3 regions of the Paenibacillus sp. FSL F4-0236 genome follow, and region 2 is predicted to be linked to each of the others. Evidence: riboswitches for the same ligand, from Rfam matches in the RefSeq annotation. Region 2 holds a riboswitch; each other region holds the start of a gene.

The links. Region 2 has a riboswitch for cobalamin ahead of NSQ29_RS23535 (S-layer homology domain-containing protein). Riboswitches for the same ligand answer to the same signal wherever they lie in the genome.
Region 1: linked by a shared signal. The riboswitch ahead of NSQ29_RS25030 (anaerobic ribonucleoside triphosphate reductase) and the one ahead of NSQ29_RS23535 (S-layer homology domain-containing protein) in region 2 are both predicted to bind cobalamin.
Region 3: linked by a shared signal. The riboswitch ahead of metE (5-methyltetrahydropteroyltriglutamate--homocysteine S-methyltransferase) and the one ahead of NSQ29_RS23535 (S-layer homology domain-containing protein) in region 2 are both predicted to bind cobalamin.

What each region holds. Positions count from the first base shown of each region.
Region 1 is NZ_JBBOBK010000001.1:5,593,910-5,602,169, reverse strand. It holds gene NSQ29_RS25040 (ribonucleoside-diphosphate reductase subunit alpha) at 1-684, opposite strand, end outside; gene nrdG (anaerobic ribonucleoside-triphosphate reductase activating protein) at 740-1,255, opposite strand; gene NSQ29_RS25030 (anaerobic ribonucleoside triphosphate reductase) at 1,252-3,237, opposite strand; cobalamin riboswitch at 3,455-3,689, opposite strand; gene NSQ29_RS25025 (MTH1187 family thiamine-binding protein) at 4,064-4,372, shown strand; tRNA gene NSQ29_RS25020 (tRNA-Thr) at 4,468-4,539, shown strand; gene NSQ29_RS25015 (N-acetylmuramoyl-L-alanine amidase) at 4,504-4,947, shown strand; gene NSQ29_RS25010 (hypothetical protein) at 5,041-5,271, shown strand; gene NSQ29_RS25005 (hypothetical protein) at 5,450-5,605, shown strand; gene NSQ29_RS25000 (sporulation protein YjcZ) at 5,636-5,737, shown strand; gene NSQ29_RS24995 (NAD(P)H-dependent oxidoreductase) at 6,214-6,756, shown strand; gene NSQ29_RS24990 (winged helix-turn-helix transcriptional regulator) at 6,821-7,195, opposite strand; gene NSQ29_RS24985 (hypothetical protein) at 7,637-8,029, opposite strand.
Region 2 is NZ_JBBOBK010000001.1:5,248,907-5,257,166, forward strand. It holds gene NSQ29_RS23535 (S-layer homology domain-containing protein) at 1-3,935, opposite strand, end outside; cobalamin riboswitch at 4,101-4,301, opposite strand; gene NSQ29_RS23540 (hypothetical protein) at 4,393-4,971, opposite strand; gene NSQ29_RS23545 (cellulase family glycosylhydrolase) at 5,191-6,912, shown strand; gene NSQ29_RS23550 (transposase) at 6,975-7,268, opposite strand; gene NSQ29_RS23555 (hypothetical protein) at 7,293-7,850, opposite strand; gene NSQ29_RS23560 (M48 family metallopeptidase) at 7,959-8,260, opposite strand, start outside.
Region 3 is NZ_JBBOBK010000001.1:973,898-982,157, forward strand. It holds gene NSQ29_RS04400 (ABC transporter permease) at 1-1,230, shown strand, start outside; gene NSQ29_RS04405 (DedA family protein) at 1,248-1,871, shown strand; gene NSQ29_RS04410 (undecaprenyl-diphosphate phosphatase) at 1,921-2,781, shown strand; cobalamin riboswitch at 3,040-3,245, shown strand; gene metE (5-methyltetrahydropteroyltriglutamate--homocysteine S-methyltransferase) at 3,379-5,700, shown strand; gene NSQ29_RS04420 (DUF1540 domain-containing protein) at 5,839-5,991, opposite strand; gene NSQ29_RS04425 (DUF4349 domain-containing protein) at 6,642-7,772, shown strand; gene msrA (peptide-methionine (S)-S-oxide reductase MsrA) at 7,945-8,260, opposite strand, start outside.

The DNA.
Region 1 (8,260 bases), 350 kb from region 2:
CTGTCCAGCGACCTTTTTGCCGGCATTGGACATTGTAGGGGTAGCAGCTGTCATGTAGATGTTGCTCATAGCCCAGTAAGCTTCTTTTACAAGCTCAAGACGTTTCTCAGCTGGTTCACGGTGCATCAGGTACATAGCAATAATCATATAACGTTCTTGTGGAAGCTCCATTACACGGCCGTCAAAATCATGCGCCAAATAACGGTCGGATAGCGTAAGCAGACCGATATAGTCAAACAAAAGATCGCGTGTATAATCGATACACCCACCTAGTTCGATAATTTGTTCTTTGGTGTAATGACTTAGAAGCTCTTCACGATAGATTCCTTTTTTTACGAGATCCGTAATTAGCGGGTACAGCTCACCGTAAGGCTCTTCTGGATAAGCTTTATAGCGGCGATGAACGGCTGCTTTTTTATAAAGGGTAGTCAGAAGGGCACGGGCAGCTGCAAACTTCCAAGTAGGCTCTTCTTTCGTTACAAGCTCTAGAGCACTCATGGTGAAGGCATTGCTAATTTCTTCTCCACTTACGGAGTCACGACGCAGTTTGGAAATTACTCCCCGCAGCAATGTTTCTTTATTTAGTTGATCAAGACCTTCTAAGATACGGTCGGCGTATACGGAAAGGCGCTTCTCATCAAAAGCCAGTTGGCGATTATCTGGTTTTACTACGAATTGTGGCATGGTTATTTCATCCCTTCTTATTTTGGATTAATTTTGAATATCAAAAATTGATATATTATAGCGCAGTAGGCTGCCACAGAAAGACCTCCGAGCCGTTCGTACTGGCCGGAATGTCGATTATGCGTTGGTTAGAGCTTCCTCGGTAAGGAAGTGTAGTATCTTTCAATTCTTCTATAAAACGTCCATCTATTAATACCTGACACTGTGTAAGTAGATTCCACTCCGGCGAACCGGGAAGGGCGGTTAGTTCCTCATACGTATAACCACTGTAAATCCAGATGGGGAAGCCAGGGAGCACGGCGCGAAGCTCATGAATGAACCCAAGTACCTCTTCTGCCGAGAAAAAAGGATCGCCGCCTGCCAGTGTTAGACCATCCAGCAAAGGGTTAGCGGCGATTTCTGCAATGATTTCATGTTGACGTTCTAAGGTGAAGACTTCTCCATATTTAAAGTTCCATGTCTCGGGATTAAAGCATCCCGGGCAACGATGACGGCAGCCGCTGATGAAGAGGACGGCCCGCATGCCCTCTCCCTCGTTAATCGACTCCGGATAGTATCCGCAAATATTCATAGATGCTTAACGCGATCCCGTACTTCGGCTTGTTTGGCGGCATTGAAGCGGGTCTGATAGTCGCCAGTTAAATAACCTGTAACTCTGCGCAAACGACGGATGTGCACGTCATTCTCATGTGCGTTGCAGGAAGGACAGTTTGTCCCAATTACGCCTTCGTATCCGCAGCTGGAGCAGCGGTCAATCGGATGGTTAATGCTGAAGTAGCTGACCTGTTGTTCTAATGCATATTTAATGATTTTGATAAAAGCAGATGGATTGCTGCGGGCATTGCCATTTAATTCGACATAAGAAATAGCCCCGGCATTGCAGTATTCATGGAAAGGAGCTTCCAAGCTGATCTTCTGAGCAGCACCTAGATCGTAGTATACAGGGATGTGGAAAGAGTTCGTATAATACTCACGGTCAGTTACGCCCGGAATAGAACCCAGTACCTTGCGATCAATCTTGGTGAATTTGCCGGACAGGCCCTCTGCTGGTGTTGCGAACAAGGTAATGTTGAGATTAAGTTCCTCACTTTTAAGGTCGCAATACTCCCGCATGTGACGCACGATAGCCACAGCCTTGGCATGGACTTCCATATCCTCGCCATGGTGTTTGCCGTACATGGCTTTCATGCATTCCGCCATACCGATGAAGCCAAGCGACAGACTACCATGTTTCAGCAGTTCGCCTACAGAGTCTTCAGGAGCGAGATTTTCGCCGCCTTCCCAGACGCCTTCTCGCATCATGAAATCGGATGCTTTAGCCTTTTGCGCGCTTTGGATGTGGAACCGATGAAGAAGTCCTTCCAGCGCAATATCCATATAGTGGTTTAGATCCTCATAGAAGCCAGCTTCATCTGCGACGGTACGTCGGCCTGTTACTGTGCCGTGTGCCAGACCGAGCCGAACCAGATTCAGTGTATTAAAGGAAAGGTTGCCCTTCCCGGAGCAATGATTACGCCCAAAACGGTCACCGAGCACTCGGGTGCGGCAGCCCATTGTAGCAAATTCCGTATCAGGATCACTTGGATCATAATACTGCAAGTTGAGCGGAGCGTCCAGATTAGCGAAGTTTGGATATAGTCTGCGTGCAGAACAATCCGCCGCTTTTAGGAACAATTCATAGTTAGGATCGCCTTGCTGTTGATTGACTCCTTGCTTGCATTTGAAGATTTGAATCGGGAACACAGGTGTTTCTCCGCTGCCAAGTCCGTTCATCGTTGCTGTTAGCAGGGAGCTGATCACAAGCTGACCTTCTGGTGAAGTACAAGTACCATAATTGATGCTGGTAAACGGAATTTGCCCACCGGATCGGCTGGACATGGTATTGAGATTATGTACCATACTTTCAGCCGCTTGCAGGGTTTCGATTTCGGTTTCCTTTAGTGCAAAACGGAACGCTTTTGGATATAACTCCGCCAGATCGGTCCGGCTCATTGTAATCTCGCCCAAAGATTGATTAGCTTGTCCCTCATCAAAATAATCCAGACCCTTGCGGAACAGCTTAGCGAAGGATTTGGTTACATAAGGTGCCAGATCATTGTCGAGCTTATTGGCGGATACGCCGCCATATTGAGCATTTTGCTGGGATTGAAAAATAATTGCTACCAGTGACATAGCTGTCATTATGGAGTTCGGAGGACGAACACTGCCGTTGCCGGTGTTGAAGCCTTCGCGGAGAAGCTTATCAAACGGGATAAAAATGCAGTTAGTCGTTCCGATTGCGTATTGATCCAGATCATGCACATAGACGACATTGTCATCAATGGCTTGCACTAGCTGCGGCGGCATCGTAAAGTTGCGGGCGTACCATTTTGAATATTCACTGCCGAACTTGCTCATTTTACCGGAGAAACTCTCTCCGTTCAAATTGGCATTCTCGCGCAGCAGGTCCAAATCCCGGCTGTCGATAATATCGCGTCCTAAATCAATGAGCTCTTCTAAAAGAACTTCTCGTGCATTTGTTGTACCGTTAAATTGTCTCTCCAACAACGTCATTGTATAGCTCTCCTCTCAGTCTATCGTCCTATCATTAAGAAGTGGGGCCGCATAAGCGGCCGTATATTCATTGTGATCTCATAAAAAAAGCATCCTCTAGCGAGGATGGCAGAAAATGCCCGATGCGTTATGTAAATATCCACACAGATATTTGTAGTGGCCTCTAAGAAGATGACCGCATGCGGACACCGTTCCTGTTCCTCGCAGGCACTCATAGTTGGTGTCGTCGAAACAGGCAGGTCTCCTGGCTTCCGTAGGACCTCTCAGCGCCTTCCCAAGGGGGCTCTTACCCCTCAGTGGCTTCTGCCAGGAGATCTGCCCATCTTAAGCTTCTAAAAGCTTGTAAGGGGCATCCGGTTACAGTGGCGGGACCGCAGCGGATTTTCACCGTACTTCCCTATTAAGCTCTAATTCCGATAAAGGATCAAAGCGCCTGTCTCCACTATATTTTGTTGTCGTTAGATAAAAATAACCCAAGATGTTGTGTTTGTAAACAGTTTTTTAGAAAACCCGCGCGGGGAGCGGGTTCTTCAAAAGTACTCCACAAATGATCCACAGGCTGTCCATAAGTAATCCACAATTGATCCACAGGCATATAAAAAATGATTCATAAATTTTCCGAAAAGATGCCACAAAGAGTCCATAAATGTAGTGCAGATGACCCTAGAATTCATGTTAGAAAAAATACTTGTGGCGAAAGTCATATTTCGGAGAATTTTGGGGAAAGAAGAAGGGGCATAATAAAGCTGAGATCATTTGTGGGAGAGCGGTGGAGTTGTTACAATAGAAGGAGACACATACTTTAAAATTCCGAGGAGGTATTCTCATGCCTATTGCTGAAGTAACCGTTATTCCGATTGGAACAGGTAGTACGAGCCTTAGCAGCTATGTTGCGGATATGCAGCGAGTGCTGAAGACGGTAGAAGGGATTACTTATGAGCTTACATCCATGGGTACAATCATCGAAGGGCCTCTTCAGCGTATTTTTGCTGCAGTCGAAGCGCTGCACGAGTCTCCTTTTGCCGCAGGTGCAGAGCGTGTCTCTACCTCACTTAAAATAGACGACCGCCGCGATAAACCCTCCACTAGCCGTGGAAAGCTGGAGTCTGTGGAGCGTAAACTACAGGTGGAATAGCAGTTTGGGAGAGTAGGGAAATAGGGAGAAATAGGCTTGCGTTTCTGGCTGAAAGTTGTATAATATTTTTTGTTTGACAGAAAAATCAGCCTTAAGCTGGTGTAGCTCAGGGGTAGAGCAACGCACTCGTAATGCGTAGGCCGGGGGTTCAATTCCCTTCACCAGCATCCAAAAAAACCTTTTGTGGCGCGGATTCTTGGAATTTCAAGAGCCGCGCTTTTTTGATTCTTCTACCATTCTTTTACCGAAAGAGTGTCTTTTCCGCTTGTAATGGAGTCCCCAACGACCGGGGCCAAAAGGCAAAAAACCTGCACGTGGTGCGTGAGAGCAACATACCTGCAGTACTCACGGAGAATTTATTTTTGGATGTGGTAACCGACGCTGCCAAACTCAAAAAAGATGTGGTTATCCAAGCAATCATTGATAGCCATGTGATCGGGATTGCAAAGTACCTAGGGCTGAAAAAGAAGGAAACAGCGAATCAGGGCAACAATGACAATAAAGTGGTAGTACTCGTAAACGGCAAGAAAGAGCAAGTAAGACAGTTAACCTTACAAAGTGAACTGGAAAGTTAATTTGTCGAGCCGGAAGTTTTGGGCGCTGCTGGCCGTTACCGGCGTAACCTCTCATCATAAAATAAAGTAATACGAGCGAGGGGGAGTTTCCTGATGGATGCTTATTGCAGCTGCTTGCGCTACATGAATAGAAGAGTGCGGATTCTGACTAAAGATGGTAGACAGCACGTAGGCGTAATTACAAATGTGGACAGAAATAATGTTTACTTAAGAACGGAACATAACGGATCTGTGCACACTTCAGCTTTTTTTGGTAATCCTTTTGCTACAAATGACATCTTAACCTTGAGTTTGTTCACTCTGCTGGCTATAGCCCTTATTTAAAAAATCATAAAACCGGGAAAAACCGCCCACTGGCTTCGGCTGGTGGGTATTTTTTTGTTTTTTACGAAATGTCGGATCCCGCAACAGGCCTACTATTTTCGTTTCTTTTTTACCCAAGCACCGATACAAATCCCGCATATCTTAGTTTTGTATCCAATTAAAAAGGAGGAATTGACAAATGGGCGAAGTACGTGGAGAACGTTGTTGCGGCGTTGGTGAACGTGAACGTGAACGTGAACCTGAACGTTTTGTTGGTGGAGCCTTTACATCCACAGGGGCAATCTTAGTGCTCTTTATCCTGCTGGTCATCATTACAAAAGCTTGTATATTTTAAATTGTATTCAATTACAAAGGAGGAGTTAAAATGGGCGAATTCGCAGGAGGATATGGTGGCTTTACTTCTACCGCCGCAATTCTGGTTCTGTTTATCTTGTTGGTAATCATCTCTAAGACTTTGTTTATTTAAGTTTCAAACCTCCCAATATAGCTGCACCTTATTAAATCCGCCAGTACTCATGCTGGTGGATTTTTTTCATACATAATCAAAGACGCACCCTGTCAACCCTAAGTGGTAGGCGAGTATCCCAAATGGATTATGTTGAAATTATGCGGAAGTACCGTAACCCTGCCAGTAATGGTGGGGTATTTCTTTGCGTTCAGGCAAATTTTTTTATCAGTGATATAGAGTTCATACACATAACGTTACATCCGTCTAACCTTTACTCAAGTAAAATGGCGGAATGACCCAGTCTCTCTTGTGTGATATTTGGTGTACACCGAAGACGAGATTCGCCCCGAAGACTATACATCAATCATACGTGCAGGCAGGTTGCAGTGCTTACCTTTAGGTAAGTACGTGAACTAAAAGTGCATACTTACGCGATGTCATGGTGGGAGGTATACTCAAGTCCTAAATCTGATTCAAACATGGAGGATACACCAATGAAAACACTTATTGTCGTCACGCACCCAAACATCGAAACATCCGTCGTTAATAAACGCTGGATCGAAGAACTCCGTAAATATCCAGACAAATATACGGTGCACGAGCTGTACAAAGCCTATCCCGATGAAAAAATCAACGTGGAAAAGGAACAACAGCTGATTGAAGCGCATGATAAGCTCGTCTTACAATTCCCTGTCTACTGGTTTAGTAGTCCACCTCTGCTTAAAAAGTGGCTGGACGAAGTATTTACTTACGGATGGGCATATGGCTCGAAGAGTGATAAATTAAGAAATCGAAAAATCGCATTAGCTGTAACTGCCGGAGGAAGTGCAAAAGACTTTAGTGAAGAAGGTAAACTCGGCTACGGGCTTGACCGTATTTTATCTCCCTTTGACACGACTTTTTTGTATTGCAACGCTGATTATCGTTCCTTCTATGCCATTTATGGCACGGAATCTGAGACGGTAGGAAGTACGGATTACTTAAATAAATTGGATATCAGTTCGCAAGGCTATGTTGAATTTATCGAAAATATGTAATTAGATTTGAAGCAAAAAGCAGCATTTTCATTAATGGAAATGCTGCTTTTGTCATAAGTTGTCGTTAAATCGTAAAAGGTATGGTTATCTCTTGCGCGGCTGGAACGAAGTTTTTCTCTCCCCAAGTGCACATCATATCCAGCACCGGAATAAGCGATTGGCCCTTCTCGGTCAAGGAATACTCAACTTTAGGGGGAATCTGGGGGAATTCCTCGCGCCTGACGAGACAGTCGGCTTCCAGTTCTTTCAACATAACGCTTAACGTCTTAAAAGGTATTGTGCCGATACCCCGTTGCAGTTCATTGAACCGCACGATCTTGTTTTCAGAGAGATAGTAGAGAATAGTCATTTTATATTTACCACTAATGATAGACAAGGTGTAGCCAAAGCTAGTGTCCTTCTGCTGAATGCCAGGTGGTATACAGATTTCATCACTCATGGGCTAGTACCCTCCTTCAGAAAATATTCAACGAAAAGGCAAACGCCTGTTGTCGCTCCGTACTCAGGTCCCGACTTTATTATGTTTTCAACCTGCTATCAAGTCATCCTGTGAGAACGAATTCACTATATCATTTTGAAACAATTTGTTCAAAGCACTCGTGGCTAACTATCAATCGGTCGATTTTCTCTGTCGGCGAAGCGGGCCTCTTTGGTTGGAAATCAAAAGTGCCAAGCGGATAGCCTAAGCGACGAATTGAAGTTTTTAATGTAATTTTCATGTGAGCATCATCTTATTTTCAGGTTCAAGGTATATATTGAAGACACCAAACACCCCCCAGTGTTTTGTGGTATAAATCTCTCAGGTCTTGCCAACTCCCATGGTAAGGCCTATTTTTTTGTTCGCTAATTAAATGAGGGAGGGGGTAGCTTCTTCGCTACTTCACTTAATCTGATACTGCTCTTCATAGCTCTTAAAAGATGAAATATCCAGACCGAGATATCTGCGCATATGAATGGCAGCTTGGGCAGCGACGATGTCGTTTAACAACAGCATTCGTTCATGGTATCCACGACATATAAATTTGGCTTCTATCCCCGTGTTAAGTCTGTTCTGCTCATAAACCTTGATTCCCCGTTTTCTCATCTCTGAACGAACATCTCTTAGATCTGTTGTAGCAACTGCTGCGGCTGTTTCAAGAACCTCCAGATAGGGGGTAGGTGTTCGTAAATGTGCAGATAGAATGGCGGAGTCCCGTTCGAAAGCTGATAAAATCATCGGAAGCAATAAATAAGATTTGACCAGCATGTTGTCCCTGCTTTCAGCTCTATTCATGAATCTCATCACCTCTAATGGGAACGTGTATTCGTATTCTACCCCGATATTCCAAAAATAATCAATGGTATTTCTAAACAGCTAGTTCAATGTGATTGAATTCACAACTAAATTAGAAAGAATAAAATATATTAAAATTGTAATAATAAAAAATAATGCTTCAGACTTATATAAAGGGAGAATTAGGATGAAAGAGGAAGGAAGTCTCCACCGTGGAATGGTATTTGGTTT
Region 2 (8,260 bases):
GTTACAAGCTCTTTAGGCTTAAACTGATTATTGTCACCTAACATAAGTCCGGTGGCAACAATGGTTTCCACATCTGCTTTTGCCCACGCAGACACAGTATTGATATCTTTAATAGCTGTCCCAGGCTTCGTAGCCGGGATTGATAATGCTCTGACAATAATGGCTGCCATTTGTTCGCGAGTAATCTTATCATTTGGCTTAAATTCATTATTAAAGCCTGTAATTAACCCTGCTTTATGAGCAGCATTCACATATGGATAGAACCAATCTCCCAGAGCGACATCCTTGTAGGTAATTCCTTTGTCACTCTTGATATCAAGTTCCAATGCTGATACTAGGATCTTAGTAAATTCTGCTCTTGTAATGTGATCTTTCGGATTTACCTGACCATTGTTACCTTGGATGTACCCTTTTACTGTAGCTGTTTCAATCGCTGAGAACGCCCAGGATGAGATCTTATCGGCGTCTTTATACACTTGCTTGATATCGTTAGGAGTCGCTGTTGGCGATGGACTCGCATTCGGGTCACCCGGTTTAGCAATATTACCTGGAGCTGGCGTACCACTTGGTTTTGGTGTAGCAGATGGGGTTGGAGTTGGGCTCAAAGTTGGCATCGGTGCATTTAGATCCACACCCAAATTCGTAGTATAACGCCACTGAATTCTATCCCCGGCACTTAGGTTATATGAAGATGCACCATAATTAGGATATTTTCCATTCACATTATACATCCATCCACTACCGCTACCATGGTCAAATTCTCCATCACCAGCTATGGATTCAACATATACACTTCCAAATGTACTGTTCCAAGAATATCTATAGTCGATATCGCGGCTATCTAGCACTCTTTCTAGTACAGACCACACTGTGTCACCAGATTGTAGCTCTACCTGTACAGATGGAAGAACATATCCCTTCTTAATCGTAAGCTTATCCACGGATAGGGTTACATATGGTTTCGATGGAGTGGTTCCTCCACCATTGCCACTACCACCGTCGCCACCAGGTGTCTGAACTACACTGGATGTGTACGCAATGTAATCAGTGAAGTGATTGGTTTTTACGATTAAATCATTTCCATTATCGTAGGCATACTCTGACTTGCCGCTTGCCAAACCTAAGGCGTCACTTGCAAATTTTTGAATCGCATGAGGTGCACCATTTTGAATATAAGCTACATCTCTTCCTTTAAGGTCCTTAAAGGTTAATGTGATAAATTGACTGAATTCTACTCTTGCGCTGCCACCCATAGAAAAAGCTTGAATAATGCTCTCCAGCTTCTTATCCTGGGAAATAATCTGATTCAGACTATCTTTTAGTGCAGCTTCTGTGCCTGTTAAAGGTGACATTAGTTCAATCGCTGCGGCATTTCCACTTGTAACTTTTGCACCCTTAGGAATGACTACAGATACGTCACCTTTGGTAGCCTCAATCTGAGGAAGATCGCTGTTATTAGGTAAACTAACACTAACCTTCGATTGTTGACTTTTAGGAATAACTACCGTTATTTCCTTGTTGCTATCTCCTGTGCTGATCGGAACGATATAATCATGAGCATCATCATTGATTACAACTTCCGGCTTATCACCAGAAGGTAACGGAAATTCTTTCGGACCCTCTGGTTGTACAGGTGGTTGTTCAATTACCACATCATTCATATCAAAGAGACGGTTACTGTGATTAATCAGACGATCATAGGACACAAGTGCATACGTACCTTGGTCCGTAGCCATCCCATCTACTCTTCCGGTGAGAATATGCTTAAATCCACCATCCGGATCAGCAAAGGTAAGCAGTGCATCAATCAGTGAATTTCCCTTTTTAACAAACCTTAAGTCACTGTGCGGATCTATGCCTACGCCAGTTAAAGCAACAATGACCTGCGCGATGCTCTCACTGCTTGTGCTTCCCCAGCTTGTAAATCCACCTTGATCATTCTGTGTGCTTGATAACCATGCAATCGCGCGATCCACAGCAGCTTTTACATTAGGATCCTTTGCATAGTAAGGCGCAAGTGCTTGCATCGTCATTCCAGTGATATCGGTATCGGCTTTAGTACCAAATAACGCCCATCCACCAGTTGGTGCTTCTTTTTCTAAAATATACTGAACCAGTTTTTCTCTTGTGGTTTGATCTGTAACGCCTTCTACTACAGGAATATCATAGTTATGACTATCTAAGGCAATCAGCGCAAATATGGGACCATTAAGCCCTTGCTTCTGAACATATTGAAAATCTGCAAGTGCATTTCTTAAATCATGCCCTGCAACATTCGTGATATCTTTTCCGATCGAGGTAAGTCCTAGAATCGCTCTTGAATGCTCTGTGCTTTTAGAAGGGTCGAGTTTTCCATCCTTCATTAGCTTAGCTACTTCAGCAGCTACATTATTATAATAAAGATTGTAATAGCCACTTGGAACCTCGAAGTTGGCCCGTGCTAGAGAAAGAATCGACCATTCCCCACTACCTGTTCCAAAAGACGGATTTTTTACAGTGTTTAGGATATAGGCAAGGTTTTTATTTAATTGTTGTTTGGCTACAACGGTAGTAGGTTGTTCAAATGGAACATCATTCATGTCATAGAGACGGTTGCTATTATTGATCAGACGATCATAGGATACGAGCGCATATGTACCTTGATCCGTAGCCATAGCGTCTACTTTACCGGTGAGAATATGCTTGAAGCCACCATCCGGCCCAGAGAAGCTAAGTAAAGCATCTATAAGTGAATTTCCTTCTTTAATAAACCTAGGGTCACTGTGCGGATCTACGCCTACGCCAGTTAAGGCAACAACAACCTGTGCAATGCTCTCACTGCTTGTGCTTCCCCAGCTTGTAAATCCGCCTTGAGCATTTTGTACACTCGATAACCATGCAATCGCCCGATCCACGGCAGCTTTTACATTAGGATCCTTTGCGTAATAAGGCGCAAGTGCTTGCATCGCCATCCCGGTCATATCGACGTCGGCTTTGGTTACACCTAAAGCCCAGCCCCCGGCATCTGCTGCACCTTTTTTAACTTCTCTATCTAAGATGTACTGAACCAGGTTTTCTCTTGTGCTTTGATATATAACTCCCTTCTCATCAGGATCAGGGAATAATACTGGAATCTCGTAGTTATGACTATCTAGTGCAATCAGAGCAAATATGGGACCGTTGTTCCCTTGCTTCTGAATATATTGATAATCAGCGAGTGCATTTCTTAGATCATGACCTGCAACATTCGTGATATCTTTTCCGATAGAGGTAAGTCCTAGAATGGCTCTGGAATTCTCTGTGCTTTTACTAGCGTCGAGTTTTCCATCCTTAATTATCGTTGCTATTCGCGTAGCTACATTGTTGTAATAGAGATTGTAATAACCGTTAGGTACTTTGTAGTTCGCACGTGCTAGAGAAAGAATCGACCATTCTCCGCTACCTGTTCCAAATGAAGGATTCTTTACGGTGTTAACGATGTAGGCCAAGCTTTTATCTAACTGTTCTTTAGCAGTGATTTTATAAGTAACCTGATAGGTTACATTATCTGCTTTGTTTCCTGCGCCATCTATAGCTGTTACTGCGATTACGTTACTACCTGGGTTTAGAGATGCTTTGTACTCACCATTAGTAGCTGACAGAACGACTTGGTTCAGCTTTACTACTGGAATAATGTCTTTATAGACATTGTCTGTAACCACTACTTTGAAGCTTACATCTTTACTGGATACTTCCTGTTTATCTTGTATACCTTCTATTGAAATCGTAGGCTTCTCTGTATCTGGCTCTTGTACTAGCGCATTAATCTGCTCTACTAGAGCTTGATCAACCTCTGTTGTTACAACTGCACTATCGGCAATTGCTTCATTCGCATGAGCCGGGATTACACTTGTAGAGAACGTCGTGATAAATACTGCTACAATAAGTAACCAAGCTAAAAACTTATTTTTCTTCATGTTTCCATAACCCTTCCCTTCTCTTCCTATGTTAAAAAACAGAATAAACTTTCATAGCACTACAAAAAAACCACTCAACATAACGTCAAGAGGTTTAAGATAGTGAACCGCAACAATAGCAGGCATATACTATATCAAACACCTCTCTATCGCTCGTAGAGTTTAACGGTGTATCAGAAATAGGCAGATATTCTGGCTCAAGTATCATCACCCTTGCTACCTTCCCAGTTTCCCAGTGGTACCTTGCAAGGACTCCTCTTTCACAGCGGCGGGACCGTGCGGGATTCACACCCGCTTTCCATTTAACCAATCTATGATTGTATTTCCGAAACATTCATAATTGGCACCTATTGCTAATATTAATTTTTCCATGCTTCATCATATCTAATATATATGCTTTTGTCATGCAATATTTGTTTTTTGTATAACGAGTAGTTAGCGATAATCCTATTGAATATCAAATCATTTTAACCACAATATACTCTTTTTCTCTCAACTCAAAACCATCCTCCAGTGACAAAGAGGCCAAATCAAAGATTCGATCATACTTTTTATTACGTGGGAGCCCTTCTTCCTCAGCCCAGCATGTATAAAGCTCAAACTCGGCACCAGATACCCCATAATCTGTCATAAGCCTAAATAACTCCCGACAACACTTGAGTGAGGCGTTATATGATCCCGGTAGAGTATCTTTTAGCTTAGGGGATACAGAGAAGCCGCCCCAATTCGGTGAAATCCGGTACACATATGGACTCCGAAAATGCTTGCGAATCTCATCGTTCCAATACCCAAGTTCCTCTATAAAAATACCCGCTGCATCTTCTTCCGAGTCGTATACAAGACAGTCCTCATCTCTTAAATGAGATAGATCTGCGATGTCATCCAAAGGAATTATGCCTTGCAGGCGCAGAGCCTCTCTTTGTTTCTTATACTCCGGGGAATTTTTCACTTCATTATATGTCTTTGCTGACGGTACACTGCCTCTTTCTCCTAACGGAAGCTCTGTAGCCGAGCCTATGTAATGAAATCTGCTCACTGGATTGCCCTCCATAACTTTGGAAACACTGCAAATCACTAATTCATATATGAATTTACCACAAATTAGTAAGGTACTCGTTGAAATTATTTTATGTTAGGGTATTCGGTAAGCGTTTACAACAAATTCATGGAGGTGTACGTATTCATCTAAGCACCAAAGTACTACGGAAGGTCAGGTTTAAGCATCCTCAAAAATGATCTTACAAAGGAGAATTCAATGACTACTCGAATCCAGAAATCATTCTTATCATTGACCCTTGTCACCGCTCTTCTGCTCTCTTTGTTCTCATCCATTGCCGCCGCTGCCACTAAGGACGAGCAACAAGCTAAGGCAGCACCAAAGAGTAAGATCCAATCCTATGTAGACGATATGCAGCCCGGATGGAACCTTGGCAATACTCTAGATGCTACAGGTGAGGATGAAACCTCCTGGGGCAATCCGCGTGTGACCCAAGAACTGATTAAGAAAATCGCCGCACAAGGCTACAAAAGTATCCGGATTCCTATCACTTGGGATTCACACATAGGTGAAGCACCGAACTACACCATTGATCAAACTTACCTCGACCGTGTCGAAGAAGTTGTAGACTGGGCGCTAGACGCCAAGTTATATGTAATGATCAATGTCCATCACGACTCCTGGTTATGGGTAAGTCATATGGAAGAGAAGCATGATGAGACGCTGGCGCGTTATAATGCAGCATGGACTCAAATTGCTGACCGCTTCAAGGATAAATCCGATAAGCTGAGTTTCGAAAGCATTAATGAACCTCGTTTCACAGATGGCGGAAGTACGGATGAAGCGAAGATGGAACAGATGCTTGCAGAGCTCAACAATTCCTTCCATCAGATCGTTCGAAACTCAGGTGGAAAAAATGATGTCCGTCCGCTAGTGCTACCTTCATTAGAGACTTCTCCTACCCAACCTAGAATGGAACAGCTCTACAAGACGATTACAGCTCTTAACGATCCGAACATAATTGCGACCGTTCACTACTATGGCTTCTGGCCGTTCAGTGTGAATATCGCTGGTTACACCACGTTTGAAAAAGATACAAAAAACGATATCATCCAAACTTTTGATAACGTTTACAACACATTCGTAGCCAAAGGAATCCCTGTTATCGTTGGTGAGTTTGGACTGCTAGGATTCGATAAAGATACAGGTGTGATTGAACAAGGCGAGAAGCTGAAATTCTTCGAGTACCTTACCTATTATTTAAAAGAAAAGAAAATGACCTCCATGCTCTGGGATAATGGGCAGCATTTCAACCGCAAAACGTATAAGTGGTCCGATTCTGAGCTGCAGGGTGTATTAATGTCTGGTCTGAAGGAACGTTCCTCCAGCACTGAAAGCGATCTGGTCTATCTAAAAAAAGGTGCAGCGATCAAAGACACCAAGGTGAAGCTGAACCTAAACGGCAATAAGCTAACCACGATTAGTGCAAATGGGAAGTATCTAACAAAGGGAAAAGATTACACCTTGAATGGCGAGGAGCTCACACTCAAAGCCAGCCAACTCAAAAAACTCACAGCTTCCCAAAAATACGGTGAAAATGCTGTGTTAACGTTGAAATTCAACAAAGGTGTTGCGTGGAGACTAAAGATCATCGTGAATGACACTGCCAAATTAAGTGATGCCAAAGGTACGACTGAATCGTTTGCGATTCCAACTACCTTTAATGGTAACCAGCTTGCCACGATGGAGGCTGTCTATACCGCTGGTGGCAATGCAGGCCCGCAAGACTGGACACCATTCAAGGAGTTCGGCAATACGTTCTCACCCTCTTATAACACGAAAGAAATCAAGCTGCTTCCAGCCTTCTTTAAAGATGTTAAAGATGGAGAGGTCATCTTGAAATTCCACTTCTGGAATGGTGATATCCTTACGTACAAGATCACGAAGAGTGGAACAAACGTTGTAGGAAAGTCTTCTTAACTTTCGCTGTATAACATAAAAAGAAGTGTCCCTTCACGGGGACACTCTTTTTTTTAACTACATCATACATATACTTCTTCATACGTCATCAACATCAAGCGATAGACCAGATATACTCCAAGATATGCTCCCGTTAAAAGAAACATTGGATTCAAAAAAATCGCATGGATCGAGGTCATAAATACCGTGTTATCTCTTAATATTTCATATATAGCTAGGGCAGAAATATTACCTAAAATAAGCGTAGACAACACAGAAGTTACATTAAAAACAATACGCCACTTTATCCATTTCCGTTGTATCATTAGCATGGCGACGGGAACCACTATACTGCCAAATACGATTAGAAATTTCATTTAGCCAGCCACCTCAGTATCTCTTTAATCCTCCAGTTCAACACTTTCGATTTGCCCCTCGGCATTCACTGTCCACTCGATATCAACACCTGGCATCAGTCCAAGCTTGTCCTCATCTTCGATCACTACATGATCGGGGATGGTTAGGGTCTGCTCTCCCCCACCTTCGACTTTAACGGTAACCTGTTTACCATTAGACGTAGTAATCTTCCCATCATATTCAATCTGCTGCAAAACAATCTTTTGGCTCGGATCCGTAATGGTAACCCGCTTGCCTCCGTCTGTCAGCAGCTCAATCTTTTTATGATAGCCGTCCTTTAAAGTGACTTCCTTAATGACTCTCTGAACGCTAACATCCGCCGGAAGTCCCTCTGTATTTGTACCGGATGATGCATTGGGTTGTTCTGTTGCATTGTTCGTAGTCGCAGGTGCAGTGGCTTCTGTTATAGGTGTTGGAGTTACTTGTGTGGTTTCATTGGCAGCTTTAGAGCAGCCACTTAATAGGACGGTGCAGGCACAGATCAAACAAAGAATTGAAGTTCGAATCTGGCGTTGTGAATTTCCTTTATTCTGTGTCATCATTTACCTCCGCATTTAAATTTCTTCCAGTTCTATTTTGTGAACATAGTTTTACCTCTTCCCTTCCTTTTATTCACCAGAAAATGGACCATCTGAATTAATCTCTGATTATCACAGCGTCATAGCACGCCCATATCTAGCCAAATACTCTTCCTTCTCCTTATAATCCGGCATGAGGCTTCCAACCTTTCGCCAAAAAGAGCGGTCATGATTCATATGAAGTAAATGACACAGTTCATGGATGATTACATAATCGATAACTTCCACTGGAGCCATCGCTAGGCGATAGTTAAAGGTTAGCTTTTTATCCGAGCTACAGCTTCCCCACTTGGTTCTAGACTCAACAATGTCAATCGTCTTTGGCTTTACTCTAAGCTGCGTCTGATATTTATTGATCCGTTCAGCTACAACCT
Region 3 (8,260 bases), 4.3 Mb from region 2:
TATACTCAGCTCAGTATTTACACTGTTAAACTACTTAAGACGATCCGGCGCCTGTATTGGAACCACACGAATATCATTACTTTATCGGGCTTGTCTTACCGCTGGAAAGAGAATGCCCGAATGTTCTTTATGGTGACGATTGTATCCGCAGTATCTTTTACTTCAGTGGGAGTATTCGCATCGATCCATACGCTTTCCAGAGAGTTGAAATTGGACTATCCCGCAGCAGTTGGTTATGTAGCCAAAGGCAATCAATTGCAGGATCCTTTTGATCAGCATTTGGACGAAATTAAGGAAGAGCTTACAACGCTCGGTTTACCCTATGAGACACTTAGTATTCCGATTAAATACGCAGAGGTGGAATCTCAGACCGGGCCAGATCGCACGTTAAAGCTTCCCTTGATTGCTTACAGTGATTATAAGCTTGCTCTGCTTCGTGCAGGGTTTACGACGGATGAGCAGCCTCTAAGTGGAGATGAAGGACTGGTGATGATCGGTTCGCAACGAGACCGGAGTCTGCAAGCGGGTAGAGTAAAGCCGATATACAGCTTGAAGCAAGGTCTTTCCATTCGAGAAATGGGTTATACCCAGCATGTTCCGATTGCCGAATATCTATTGCCGGAGCTGGATGGAAGGGATGGGGGAGATTTCAGTGGTGTTGTGATTAGCGATGAGCTTTACAAGGCTATTCATCCCGTACAGACCGATTTGTATACAGGATTTTACATGGATGATTTCCCGCGAACAGTAGGTATAGCGGCGGATCTTGCTCATAAAGGGAAACGGTCCTATGAAAGTAACTCGCCATACGCGATTGTTGTTAGCGGCACGCTGTTTGAAATACAGAGAACATTGTACAACACGATGCTATTCGCTTCTTTACTGGTGGGCACTGTCTTTTTCATTGCAGCAGGCAGCTTCCTTTACTTCCGGCTGTATACAGATCTAGATCATGATCGCCATCAATATTCTACATTGTCCAAAATGGGACTTACAGATCAAGAGCTAAACCGAATTGTAACGATACAATTGTCGTTGTTGTTTTTTGTTCCGGTTGGGGTAGCCATTTTGCATAGTGTGTTTGCCTTTATTGCGCTTCAGCGGTTGTTTTACTTATCTATTGCTGTGGAGACCGGGGCGGTGTTATTGGGATATTTGGCTGTCCAGGGACTTTACTTCTTTTTTATTCGCAGCCGTTATTTACGCAACTTGAAGAAGAACTTGATCTGAATAATGGGGGTTACGAAATGCAAGCATGGATTACAGATTTTATGGAGCAGTTTGGTTACTTTGGTATTTTCCTGATGCTCGCTTTTGAAAATATATTTCCACCGATTCCTTCCGAAGTGATCCTTCCTTTTGGCGGATTCATGACAACCACAACGAATTTGACCATTCCTGGTGTAATTATTGCTGCTACGCTTGGCTCACTGCTGGGTGCAGTAATTCTCTATTATATCGGTCGTTTGTTGGATGTAAATCGATTGGAAAAGATCGTTGAACGCTGGGGCGGCCTACTCCGGATTAGCAAAAAGGACATCCACAAGGCTGACGCTTGGTTTGACAAATATGGCTATTGGACCGTATTATTTTGTCGGATGGTTCCACTAGTGCGTAGTTTGATTTCGATCCCTGCAGGGATGTCGGGCATGAAATTTGGAGTGTTTATGATCTTCACAACGATTGGTACGCTGGGATGGAATCTATTGCTGGTGCTTATTGGTGCGGCATTGGGTGAGTCATGGGAAGACATCGCCATGTATATGGATATGTACTCCAACGTAGTGTACGTGCTTCTTGCAGGTGGAGTAGTGATCCTTGGGTATTTGTTCTTCCGCAAGCGCAGCCGGAAAATGAACACCGAAGGTTGAGCCGAGAAGGACTTATAGATAAAAGTTATGATTAAAAGGAGGAGAACAAATGGAGCTATTAACGATTATTAAAGCTATTATTTTGGGAATTGTTGAAGGATTGACTGAATTTGCTCCGGTATCCTCCACAGGTCATATGATTATTGTTGATGATATGTGGTTAAAATCGACAGAGTTATTTGGGCAATATACGGCCAATACGTTCAAAGTGGTTATACAGCTGGGGTCAATATTAGCAGTTGTAGTTATTTTTAGAAATAGGTTCATTGAATTGCTGGGCTTAAAGCACTTCAGCCGCAAGCAGTTGGATCCTGTAACCGAGCAACAACCACAGCTTGAAAAAGGCGGCCACCTGAAGCTTACACAGGTGCTTGTAGGTTTAGTGCCAGCAGGCGTGCTGGGGGTTCTGTTTAATGATTATATTGACGAGCATTTATTCTCTACATCCACCGTGTTAATCGGTCTAGTAGTCGGTGCTGTATTAATGATTATTGCGGATCTATTCGGACCAAAGAAGATTCAAACGGAGAGTGTCGATCAGATTACATATAAGCAGGCGCTAGGTGTTGGTCTGGTCCAGTGCTTCTCCTTGTGGCCGGGATTTTCTCGTTCCGGGTCGACGATTTCTGGTGGTGTTCTTCTGGGTATGAGTCATCGCGCTGCTGCTGATTTCACGTTTATTATGGCTGTTCCAATCATGGCAGGCGCCAGTTTACTCTCACTGATGAAGAACTGGCAATATTTCACCATCGATGCCCTGCCGTTCTTCATTGCAGGCTTTATCAGTGCCTTTGTATTTGCACTATTATCGATGCGTTTCTTCTTGAAATTGATCAACCGGATTAAGCTTTTACCATTTGCTATATATCGCATAGTACTTGCTGCAGTAGTATATTTCGTGTTTTTCTAAATCCGTTATAAGGAATCGATATAACAAAAGCCCCCGTAATCTATTGCAGATGACGGGGGCTTTCACGTATGATGACATCAGATTTAAGACACTCACTTTATCCTTATAATTCTCGCATAAACGCTTACCGTCCTTAAAAGGACGCTGAAGGCGTTTTAGCTTATGGATGATAAGAAAGTATAAGTATCACGAAATACTTTCTTATAATTCTCGCATAAACGCCTACCGTCCGTATAAGGACACCGAAGGCGTTTTAGCTTGACAATATCGGAGACAGGTGCTTGCCGGAAATTAGTAATTCGGTAGGCTTAATAGGGAAATTCGGTTTGAAGCCGATGCGGTCCCGCCACTGTAACGGAAGAGTCCATAGCAACATATGTCACTGGCAATTTACTACTGCTGGGAAGACTGCTAAGGATGCTGACACCGCTAGCCAGGAGACCTGCCTGTTTCAACAGCACTGCTTCACCTACGGAGGATAGGAAGGTGTTAGACGTTAACCATAGGTATATTATGGGCGTCTTTCCCTTTGACTTTTTTAGGGAAGGGCGCTCTTTTTTAAAGGAATGCAAGTGATATCGAGTCCAAAATAAGAAGATGGAGAAGGGGAGCTGCAAAGTGACGAACAAAGTAAAAGTAAGCAATCTTGGCTATCCAAGAATCGGAAAAAACCGCGAGTGGAAGAAAACGTTGGAAGCCTTCTGGGCGGGAAAAATAAATGAGGAAGCGTTCCGTACTGAAATGACAGGAATTCAGCTTCAGCATTTGAAGACTCAGCAGGAGGCAGGAATTGATTTAATTCCGGTAAATGATTTTACGTTCTACGATCATGTGCTAGATACAGCTGTAATGTTCGGGATCGTACCTCCACGTTATGCGTATGATGGTGGCGATATTGGGCTTGATCTTTATTTTGCGATGGCTAGAGGAAATGCTGAGGCTACCGCTTGCGAGATGACTAAATGGTTCAATACGAACTATCATTACATCGTTCCAGAGATCGGTGCACAAACGCCGCGTCTGACCGAGAATAAACCACTGGCTGCTTATCGTTTTGCCAAGTCCCAAGCGGGAATTGAGGGTAAACCTGTGGTTTTAGGCCTTTATACATTCCTTAAGTTGTCAAAAGGATTTGCATCTGCGGATATTGCGAAGATTGCTGCTCGGTTTCTTCCGGTTTACGTTCAGCTGTTGCAGGAACTGAAGCAAGAAGGAGTAAGCTGGGTACAAATTGATGAACCAGCGATTGTTACAGGAATAAATGAATCAGAATTATCCTTACTTCACTCGATTTACACAGAAATTGCTGAATCCGTGCCTGGATTAAATATTATTCTGCAGACTTACTTTGAAGCTGCTGAACCGCTGGAGGCACTGTTCAAGCTTCCGGTGCAAGGTTTAGGTCTCGATTTTGTCCATGATGGCGGGACGAACCTGGCATCGATTGAACGTCTTGGCTGGCCTGAGGATAAGTGGCTGGGAGCGGGTATTATTGACGGACGCAACATCTGGCGCTCGGATCTGGATGCTAAGCTGCAGCTGATCGAGAAGCTGAGTGTACATGTATCACTTGATCGTCTTATTATACAGCCTTCTTGCAGTTTGCTGCATGTTCCGGTTACTGTTCAGGGTGAGGTGAAGCTGAAGGCCACCGTTAAGGCTGCTTTAGCTTTTGCTGATGAGAAGCTTAGAGAGCTTGGCCTGCTTGCTGCAGCCTTAGAGGGTACAACAGAAGCTGCTGCTGCGTTGACGGCCAGTCGTGAAGCCCTTACTGCCTTCCGTGCACTTCCTGAACGCGGTCGTAAGGATGTGGCCGAGCAAGTTCTCGGACTTACAGATTTACCAGACCAACGTAGCCTACCTTTTGCTGAACGCCTGAAGGTGCAGCAGGAGAAGTGGCAGCTGCCACTTCTGCCAACGACAACAATCGGAAGCTTTCCACAGACCGTAGAAGTGCGCCAGGCAAGGTTGAAATGGCGTAAAGGCGTATGGAATCAAGAGCGTTACGACGGGTTCGTTCGTGAGCAGATTGCAGATGCAATCACTTTCCAAGAAAAGCTGGGTCTGGATGTACTCGTGCACGGTGAGTTCGAAAGAACCGATATGGTGGAGTTTTTCGGGGAGAAGTTGGATGGTTACTTATTTACTAGTAATGGCTGGGTTCAATCCTACGGATCACGCTGCGTTAAGCCACCAGTTATTTATGCGGATATAGCTTTTATCCAGCCTATGACTGTAAAAGAAAGCGTCTATGCTCAGTCGTTAACTTCCCTTCCTGTTAAAGGTATGTTGACTGGTCCTGTTACGATTCTCAATTGGTCTTTCGTACGTGATGATCTTAGTCGGGAAGCAGTAGCGAATCAAATTGCCTTAGCGCTCCGTCATGAAGTTAAAGCATTGGAGGATGCAGGCATAGAGATGATTCAAGTAGATGAACCGGCTATCCGTGAAGGACTTCCTTTGAAGGCTGAAGATCATGAGGCATACTTGAATTGGGCGGTGAAGTCGTTCCGTATCGCGACGAATCATGTGAAGGCTACGACACAAATTCATACCCACATGTGCTATAGCGAATTTAATGACATGATAGACTCCATTTCAGCGATGGATGCGGATGTTATCTCTATTGAGACTTCACGTAGCCATGGGGAACTGATCGTTAGCTTTGAGGAGCAGGCGTATGATAAAGGAATTGGTCTTGGTGTATATGATATCCATAGTCCACGGGTTCCTGCAGTAGAAGAGATGACAGCTAATATTGATCGTGCGCTGCGGGTGCTTGATCCTGAACAGTTCTGGATTAATCCCGATTGCGGTCTTAAGACACGTGGCTGGCAGGAGACGGAAGATGCACTTCGTAACATGGTAAAGGCTGCCGCTATTGCAAGAGAAAATGCAGGAGTTAGTGCTTCCAAATAACATAAGAAGTATACAATAAATCATAGCCGGGGAATTTCTCCCTGGCTTTTTATTTCAGCCACTTGATAATAATTCTCATTCTTGATAGAATGAGAAAAGAAAAGAAGGAACCGTGGAGGGTCCCTTCAAATTATCACCTTATTTGCTTTCGAAAGTCTTGCAATCTGTTTCTTCTGCACGTGTAGGTTCTTGGGAGCTGTGGAAAGCTACAAAGATAGAATCAGCACTGCATTTGTTCTCTTCTGCCCAGTGGGTGCAGGAGTTAACTTCGCAAATTACGTCTTTTGCCATGAGGGTTCACCTCCCCTTTTAGTAATAGACAGCATTATTAAAAAACTTCTCTGTTCAACAAGGTGGAGCTTGTCCGAACAGAACCGTGTTCTGCCCTCATTCATTATGAATAGAGGGTTTTTGGTATTTTTTTACGTGTTTAGACGTGGTAATTGTACCAAATAAAGTGCGTGTAAGCAAATGAGTTATTCGAATGGTTATGGTGTCCCATATGTCACTAGAAGTGGTTTGACTAGAAGAATCTCTCAGCCTGTATACAACAGTGCTTCTGTAAATTCGTTGTTAAACATTAGCTTTTCAGTATCTCAAGGCTATATTGCGAATACAAGCTTTAGTGTAACCGCAAAACAAACAGTGGCAAGCTTATTAAGCGGTTTTATGCCATTAAACAAAGCACTTCTAACCCAGGTTGATTTTTGCTCGAAAAATAATAGCTTTAACTAAAAGAGTTGCAGAAATGCGACTCTTTTTTTTATTTAGAGAACATAATTCATAAGAAACTGTACACAATTCCATTTTTCAGTGCAACCTTCCAAGTTTTGGAACGTCTTAGTAAAGAGTGACGGAAGAGATCTGCTTAGAACAAGACATTCCGTAACGATATTATGATCCGTGCAAGCGGTATCTATTACATTTTTGGAGGAATGAGAATGCGCAAATGGGGTCTGCATTACTTATGTTTATTAATTCTTACGGTAGTCTTGGCGGGTTGTGGCTCAGCGGATAGAAATTCAGCGGCAGATAGTTTGGCAAAAGAAAATGGTAGTACGAGTAACGACGCAGCAGTAGAGGTACAATCGCAAAGCTCGATGGCCTCAACAGCGGATCAAAGCACTTCGGCAGCTCCTGAGGCAGAAGCAACTGGCAGCGAGAATATGGCTGTAAAGGGCTCCACATCAGAAAATACAGATCAAGCAAGTGCAGGATTTACTGGTAGCGATGTAGTAGCGGGCTTGAACAAGAAGCTGATCTATAAAGCGAATCTTAATATGGAAGTAGAAGACTATGGAAAAGCACAGACTGAAATACGTAATTTAGTAACCCTGGCCAATGGATATATTATTGAGTTTAATGAAAATATGTCGCAGTACGAGCAAGGTGGGACGTTTATCCTTAAGGTGCCTGCCTCCGGATTCTCACCTTTTCTGAATAAATTAGAACAAGTAAAACACGAATCTCTACAGCGCAGCATTCAAGGTCAGGATGTCTCAGAAGAGTATGTTGATCTGGAGTCACGTTTGAAGGCAAAGCAGCTAATGGAAGCACAATATACAGAGTTTATGAAAAAAGCGACGAAATCCACTGATCTGGTCGCCTTCGCGAACGAGCTTGGTTCGATTCAAGAAAGCATTGAGCAGATTAAAGGTAGAATGCGTTATATCAATCAGAATGTATCCTTCTCTACGGTAGAATTGAGAGTGTATCAGACGGATGAAAGTATTGCTGTCAAAGAGAAGAAGGAGCAAGGGCCGTTACTGGAACGTGCTTCAGATGCTCTAAATGGAAGCTTAAATGCACTATCTGTGATGTTTCAGTGGATTGTCGTTATCCTTGCAGGAGCGTTACCGATACTTATCGGGGCTGCCATTATTTTAGCTATTGTATTAGTTTCCCGTAAAAATATTCGTGAGCGTCGGGAGCAGCAGACCGAGAGAATTCGTCAGCGAAATAAGGAGCTGAACAGAGAGCAAGCCATCCCTGCGGCAACAGAGCCTAAGGAGGCAGTTTCAGAGGATAATTCGAAGGCTAATAAGGACTCAGAGGACTCAAAGAAAGAATAGCCCTACAAGCATAAACGCTCTCGGCGTCTTTATAAAGACGGTAAGCGTTTAAGCGAGAAATATAAGAATAATGTATAACTTGAAAATTATACTTTCTTATATTTTAAGAGAAAAAAACGGTTGTCATCCTAAAAGGACGACAACCGTTTCTTTATGTGCTGAGGATTGATGTTTAGGCAGGCTGGAAGAGTATGCGATACTCCCCGTATCCTTCCTTCTCCAAATCCTCTTTCGGTACAAATCGTAGCGCCGCCGAATTTATGCAGTAGCGTAAACCGTTTTCTCCGGGACCATCGTCAAAGACATGGCCTAGATGCGAATCCGCTACTTTGCTGCGCACTTCAGTGCGGACCATCAAATGACTGAGATCCGTCTTTTCTTTCACAGCGTAGTCCCGGATGGGACGAGTAAAGCTTGGCCAGCCGCAACCGGAATCGTATTTATCCTGCGAGCTGAATAACGGTTCGCCAGATACGATGTCTACATAA